DNA from 2 places in the Ornithinimicrobium carbonis genome. Region 2 is predicted to be linked to the other one. Evidence: predicted binding sites of a transcription regulator. Region 2 holds the regulator's gene; the other holds the start of a gene.

Region 1 (3,402 bases), 1.4 Mb from region 2:
TCGTGCCCGCTGCCGGTGCCGGTGCCGGTGCCGGTGCCGGTGCCGGGGGTGCTGCCGGTGCCGGTGTCTTTGGTGCCGGGCAGGAGGTGCCAGGGGGTGATGACGTTGAGGGTGGCGGCGGGCAGGCCTTCCAGGATCGCGGCCAGGGCGCTGATGTGCTCGACGGTGATCTGGTCGGGGTCGGTGGGGGTGTCGGGCAGGGGCAGGGTGCCGTGCAGCAGCAGGGCGGTGGCGGTGTCGGCGCGCAGCTGGGCCAGGGTGCGGGTGTCGCCGTGGCGGCGGGCGGCGCGGGCGGCGGCGTGCAGCCGGTCGATCAGGGCGCTGGCCTGGGTGGGGGTCGCGGTGATGCTCACCGTGGCGGTGCCGTCGTCGTCGATGCGGGCGGTGGCGTCACGGGCGGCGCGGGCACCGGCCCGGGCGGCCCGGGCGGCGGGGGCCTCGCCGCGGGTGAGCTTGGCGGTCTCACGGTCCAGGGCGTGGTGGTAGGCCCGGTGGCCCCAGGGCAGGGTGGACACGGTCCCGGTGGGGGTGAGGCGCTCGACGGCGACCCGGTCGGGGTCGGTGCCGAACATCACCTGGGCCAGGTGGGCGGTGGCGGCCACGTCCAGCCCCGCGGCGTGGGCGGTGCGCCAGGCGCGGCGCACCAGGCGCCACGGGACGCTCCCGGTGCCCAGCGCGTCCAGGACGGGGCCGGTGATGGCTGCCGGGGCGGTGGCCACGGCGACCAGGTCGCGGGCCTCGCCGATGCCCCACCCGGACGCTGCGGACAGTTCGTGCGCGGTGGCCGAGCGGGACCGGGCGGCCCACCGCTCCCGGGCGGTGGGAGACAGCTCGGCCGGGTCGGTGGCGCCCTTGGCCGCCAGCAGCAGGGCGGCGTTGGCCGTGGCCAGCTGCCCGGTCGCGGCCAGCAGCGCCCCGTCCAGGCGGGCGCCCAGGTCCAGAAGGTCCTCGATCCGGTCCAGCACGCCCTGCCCGGCGCGGCGGGCCGCCCCGGCGTCGGGGACACCCACCCCGGTCTCACCCCCCTCACCGGGGGCACCGGGGCCGGCCCCGTGCCCGCGGACGCCGGCGTCGGCATCGGCGTCGGCATTCGTGCAGCGCTCCTCCTCATCGACCCTCTCACCCCTCCCCTCGGGGTCGCCGGCGCCGACGGCGGGGCGGTTGGCTCGGGTCGTGGTCGAGGGGGCGATCTGCGCCAGCGACCGGCCGGTGCGGACCGCGGCCAGGGTCGTGGCCGCCGAGGACAACAACGCCACCGACCCCGCATCCAGACCCATCTCGGACAACACCTCCCGCAACCGCACCTCCACCGGATCACCAGACCCTGAAGCGGTGGGCTCCTCGATGGTCGGGGTGTCCGAGGACGGGCTGGTGGGGACCGTGGAGGTGGTGGGGGAGTCGGTGGCGGTGCCGGAAGGACCGTCGCTGTCCCCCGGGGAGAGAAGGCCTGCGTAGCCCGGTCCGCTGTGCGGTGCGCCCACCTCCACGCGCACGACCTGCCCGGCCAGCCTGGGTCCTGGGGCGAAGGAGAGAAGGTGTTCCAGCTCCCGCTCCAGCGGGGACTCACCGGGCCCCTCCTGCCGCGGCAGCTCCAGCGGTGGCCTCATCGTCCCTCCCCTCTGTCCGAACCAGGACCGCCAGGACGGTCCCCCCTCATGCGCCTTACCGCCGCTCCTTCCGACGATGTGACCATATTAGGACACCTGTACGACATACCTGACTGAGCGAAGCGGGCTGTGGATGAAGGGGAGGCTCCACCTGCGGATGTGGACAGCAGCAGCCTCGCCGTGCCTCAGCCTCGCTGCGCCGACCCCGCCGCTGCGCCTACCCCGCGCCGCGCCTACCCCGCCGCTGCGCTTGCCCTGTGTCGCCGCGTCTAGCCCCTGTGACCGCGCCTGCCGCGCGCGACGCCCTACCTCACCCGTGGCAGCCTCTGGCCCGCCTGCAACACGCTCCGGAACAGATCCCCACGCTCGGCCAGCCGCTCCACGATCGTCCGCACCGTCCACCTGTCCGGCCGCAGCTCAGGATCCTCCAGCTCGTCCCAGGAGATCGGCGCCGACACCGGCGCGCCCGCCGCCGGCCTCGGGCTGTACGGCGCCACCAGCGTCTTGTTCACCGCGTTCTGCGTGTAGTCCAACCGTGCCAGCCCGCCCCGCTCCTTGACCGACCAGCTCCAGCTGACCAGCTCCGGCACGACGGCCCCGATGCTCCTGGACACCTTCTCCGCCCACGCCCGTGTGTCCGCGAAGCTCGGGCCCCGTCGGATAGGCACCCACACCTGGAACCCCCTCCGACCGGTCACCTTCGGATACCCCCGGATCCCCATGTGGTCCAGGGCGGTCCGGTGCAGCCGGGCGATCTCCAGCGTCTGCTCCCAGGTCGTCTGCTCACCCGGGTCGATGTCGAACATCACGTAGCTCGGACGGTCCGGCGCCTCCGTCGGCGAGGTCCACGGATGCCACTCCAGCGCACCGAAGTTCGCCGCCCAGACGAGCGCCGCGGCCTCATCCACGACCAGGTACGTCCTCGTCTCCCCAGGGCCGGCCTCCGGGTTGTCCCACCGCGGCAGCCAGTCGGGGGCGTGGCCGGGCAGCTCCTTGTGCCAGAAGCCCTTGCTGTCCGCGCCGTCCGGGAAGCGGTGCAGGTTGAGCGCCCGTCCCGCGAGGTAGGGCAAGGAGACCGGGGCGACCTGCGCGGCATACCTGATCAGGTCGCGCTTCGTGACGGGCTCCTCACCCTCTCGTGCGGGGAAGAGGTTCTTGTCGAGGTTCGTCACCCGCAGCGTCCGGCCGAATACAACCCAGCTCCCCGACCCGCCGAGCTCGTCCAGCGCCGCCAGCTCGTCGTCCCCCACCCCGTCGATCTCCCTCCCACCGACCTGCAGCGAGGCACGCTCCGCGGGCAGGTCGCTGCGCCATACCCGCTCCGGGTCCGCCCGCACCTCCTCGTTGGTGCGCCCGCTGAGCACCGAGCGGGGGAAGTCCTCGGCGTCCCACCCCTCCTCGACGTGCTCGTCGTGCTTGTGGAAAAGCAGCCACTGCTCCTTGTCCCCCTCCTGCCGGCCGGTCCGCACGAGCATGAACTCGCCCCGCAGCCTTTCCCCGTGCAGCCGCACGTGCAGCGTCCCCGCGCGGATCGCCGCGGCCGGGTCCTCGTCGTGCGAGTCCCAGGTGCCGGTGTCCCAGACGATGACGTCGCCCCCGCCGTACTCCCCGGCCGGGATGACGCCCTCGAAGTGGAGGTACTCCATCGGGTGGTCCTCCACGTGGATCGCCAGCCGCCGCACCTCGGGGTCCAGCGAGGGTCCCTTCGGCACAGCCCAGCTCGCGAGCACCCCGTCGACCTCGAGCCGGACGTCGTAGTGCCTGCGGGTCGCCCGGTGCCGCTGGACGACGAAGA
Region 2 (3,402 bases):
TACTTCATGCCCTCCGAGCAGCTCTCGGTCGTCTGGAACGCCATCCGCTCCAGCTCCTGACCAGCGCGGTCCTGCGCAACGGCCGGGCGGGCTCACGTCGGCAGCCCCAGCTCACGTCGGCAGCCTCAGCTCACGCCGACGGCCTCAGCGGCCGGGGATCACCAGCTCCTGGCCTGCGGCCACGCTGGTGGTGCTCAACCGGTTGGCCCGCTGGATGTCCACGATCGCCTGGCTCAGCGGGACCTCCGGCAGCTGCTCGGCCGCGATCTGGCTCAGGGTCATCCCCGGCTCGACGGTCACGGCCGAGCTCGCGCCCGCCGGGCCGATGGCGTTCAGCAGCGAGGCGAAGGCCAGGACCAGCACCAGGGCGGCCGTGGCGGTCAGCGTCAGGCGACCACGACGGGTCAGCCGCAGGGGGCTCGTGGCCGGGCGCCGCTCGTCGGCGCAGACCAGGCGCAGGTGGCCACCCGGGCGGGCGACCGTCCACGGTGCGACCGTCCCGGACAGGGGGTGCAGCTCGGCGGTGGCAGTGCTCATGGTGGTCCTCCTCGGGATCATCCTGCGACATGCGTTCGATAGGACGTCTGTCCTATTGATAGCACGCGCGTACGACTTTGTCGACACGCCGGTCGAACACATGTTTGCCCCGGGGCCGCTCGATCCGTACGCTGTGTGCATGTCAGGTACTCAAACACCGACCACTGACACACCCTCTGACCTGGCCTGACGGCCAGGCCCTGGCAGCCAGAGGGAGACGGGGACGGAAGGACGCATGGCCACGATCCACGAGATGCCCGACCGGGACGGCGGGGCGCAGCTGACCAACCGGCAGCGACGCGTCCTCGACGTGATCCGGGACTCCGTCGACGCCCGGGGCTACCCCCCGAGCCTGCGCGAGATCGGTGAGGCGGTCGGCCTGACCTCGCCCAGCTCCGTCGCCCACCAGCTGAAGATGCTCGAGCGCAAGGGTTTCCTGCGGCGCGACCCGCACCGCCCGCGCGCGATCGAGGTCGTCGTCCCCGGGAGCGAGAGCGGCTACCGCCGCACCCCTTCCGACGGTTCTGCCGACGCTCGCGGCCCGGTGGCGTCCGACGCCGGCGAGCGCCCCCTCGCCGGTACCTACGACGAGACCGGCATCGGTGACTCCCGTCCCGAGGCGTCCTACGTCCCGGTCGTGGGCCGGATCGCGGCCGGTGGTCCGATCCTGGCCGAGGAGGCCGTCGAGGACGTCTTCCCCCTGCCCCGCCAGATCGTGGGCGACGGAGAGCTGTTCCTGCTCAAGGTGGTCGGGGACTCGATGATCGACGCCGCGATCTGTGACGGGGACTGGGTGGTCGTGCGCCGTCAGCCGACGGCGGTCAACGGCGACATCGTCGCCGCGATGCTGGACAACGAGGCCACGGTCAAGACCTTCAAGCGGGGCAAGGACAAGGTCTGGCTCATGCCCCACAACCCGGCCTACGAGCCGATCGACGGCGACCACGCCGTCGTCCTGGGCAAGGTCACGGCGGTGCTGCGCCGCGTGTGACCCTCGGCGGGACACCTCCATCCACCGTGCCGCTGCCACTGCACGGGTCCCACCGCCACCCACGACGCCGCCCCCTCGACCGGGGCGGCGTCGTGCTGTCCGGGTCCTGTCGAGCTGCGCCGGGTCCCTGCCTCAGGTCGCGGGGGTCTCCCCCACCTCCGGCGCGTAGTAGTCGAACAGGTCCTGCTCGTCGTTCTCGCTGAGGTGGCCGCTGATGTCGATGTCCGGAGCGTCCTTGATCATGGCGCTGGGATAGGGGACACGGATCTGGCCGTCGACCAGCTCGGCCGTCGACAGGGGCACGAAGATCTTCCGGCCGCCGAACCACCCGGTGCGCACGGTGATCCAGGCCGCCTCCCCCGTGCCGTTGTCGACGTAGACCTGGCCGAGGGAGCCCACCTTCTCGCCGTCCTGGTCCACGACCTCGGCGTCGTACAGCGCCTCGAGCTGCTCCTGCGAGATGGTCACGTCAGCCTCCTCCGACCCGCCGTACCCGCCGGCGCGGATGCGCGACGGGTGCCCAGCACCATACCCAGCACCTGCTCCGCGGAGCCGCAGGCGGCCCCGGGACCCGCACCCTCAGGACCGCGGCGGCCTGCCCTCGTGGCGCCGCAGCCTCCCTGGCCGTCCGGGGCCGCTCGTGGGACCGCCGCGAGGCCCCTCGGGGCGGTCCTGCCCGCTGGGGTAGGCGACGTTCTCCGACGCACCGGTCACCGCCTGCTCCGGGGAGAGCTCGGCACCGTCGGCGTGGTCCTCCTCGACCGGCTCCTCGCCGACGGACCGCCCCGACCCGGTCCCCGCGAGGCCGACCGGCCGGGGTCCGTCCGGACCTGCGGTGGACGCCTCGGGCGCGACGGTGCCGTCGCCCAGCACGAGGCCGTAGTGACGGAACAACCGGTCCTGCTCCACCTCGTCCAGGTGGGCGTCGGCGTCGACCGTCGGCGCGTCCTTGATCTCCTGGCGGGTGTGCGCGACGCGGACCGTGTCGCCCTCGACCTGGGCACCGACGAGCGGGACGAGACTCTCCCGCGCACCGAACCACCCGGTGCGCACCGAGACCCACGCCGGCGCGCCGGTCTCGTCGTCCAGGTAGACCTGCCCGACGTCGCCGAGCCGGTCGCCGTCGACGGTCATCACGTCGGCGTCGTAGAGCATGGCGATCGTCTCCTGGCTGCTGTCCATCGCGCCTCCTCGTCCCGGGCCGGCAGGGATCCGGCCCTGAGGCGATATCACCAGGGTTCGGGCCCGTCCGCATCCCGAGGGAGGTCGAGTCCCTCGACGACGTCGTCCAGCAGCCGCGGCAGGACGTCCTGCAGCAGGCTGTCCACCTGCACCGTCGTCTCCGCCCAGCCACGGGTCTCGCCGCGGGTGACGACCGCCACCGGGATGCCCTCGCGGGCGGCGCGGCGCACGAACCGGTAGCCGCTCATGACGCGCAGCGAGGACCCGAGCACGAGGAGGGTGCCCGCCCCGGCGACCATCTCGTACGCCCGGTCGACGAGCTCCCGCTCCACCGAACCGCCGAAGAAGACGACGTCGGGCTTGAGGGCGTCGCCCCCGCAGACCAGGCAGCGGGGCGGCCGGAACCGCGAGACCAGCTCCTCGGACACGACGATGTCACCGTCGGGGCGGACCTCGGCGCCGTCGTGGACGAGCGCGCCGAAGCCGGGGTTGGCCTGGGCCAGCCAGGTGTGCACCTGGTCGCGCTCGTACGGCTCGTCGCAGTCGAGGCAGACCACCCGGGCCAGGCTGCCGTGCAGCTCGAGGACGGACCGGGCACCGGCCTCCTGGTGCAGGCCGTCGACGTTCTGGGTGATGACCCCGGTGACGACGCCCACCTGCTCCAGGGCGGCCACGGCCCGGTGGGCGACGTT

Evidence for each region. Region 2 encodes LexA, which represses DNA repair genes until DNA is damaged. Its sites were predicted from a motif close to TCGAACANNTGTTCGA; they were not measured.
Region 1: the regulator LexA is predicted to act here: its motif matches at 1,696-1,711, upstream of ACWHYA_RS06235 (HNH endonuclease signature motif containing protein).

What each region holds. Positions count from the first base shown of each region.
Region 1 is NZ_OZ348993.1:1,399,217-1,402,618, forward strand. Features, by position in the region: gene ACWHYA_RS06235 (HNH endonuclease signature motif containing protein) at 1-1,607, opposite strand, end outside; gene ligD (non-homologous end-joining DNA ligase) at 1,913-3,402, opposite strand, start outside.
Region 2 is NZ_OZ348993.1:29,481-32,882, forward strand. Features, by position in the region: gene ACWHYA_RS00100 (hypothetical protein) at 1-60, shown strand, start outside; gene ACWHYA_RS00105 (LysM peptidoglycan-binding domain-containing protein) at 145-537, opposite strand; gene lexA (transcriptional repressor LexA) at 773-1,528, shown strand; gene ACWHYA_RS00115 (PRC-barrel domain-containing protein) at 1,661-1,996, opposite strand; gene ACWHYA_RS00120 (PRC-barrel domain-containing protein) at 2,108-2,710, opposite strand; gene ACWHYA_RS00125 (Sir2 family NAD-dependent protein deacetylase) at 2,758-3,402, opposite strand, start outside.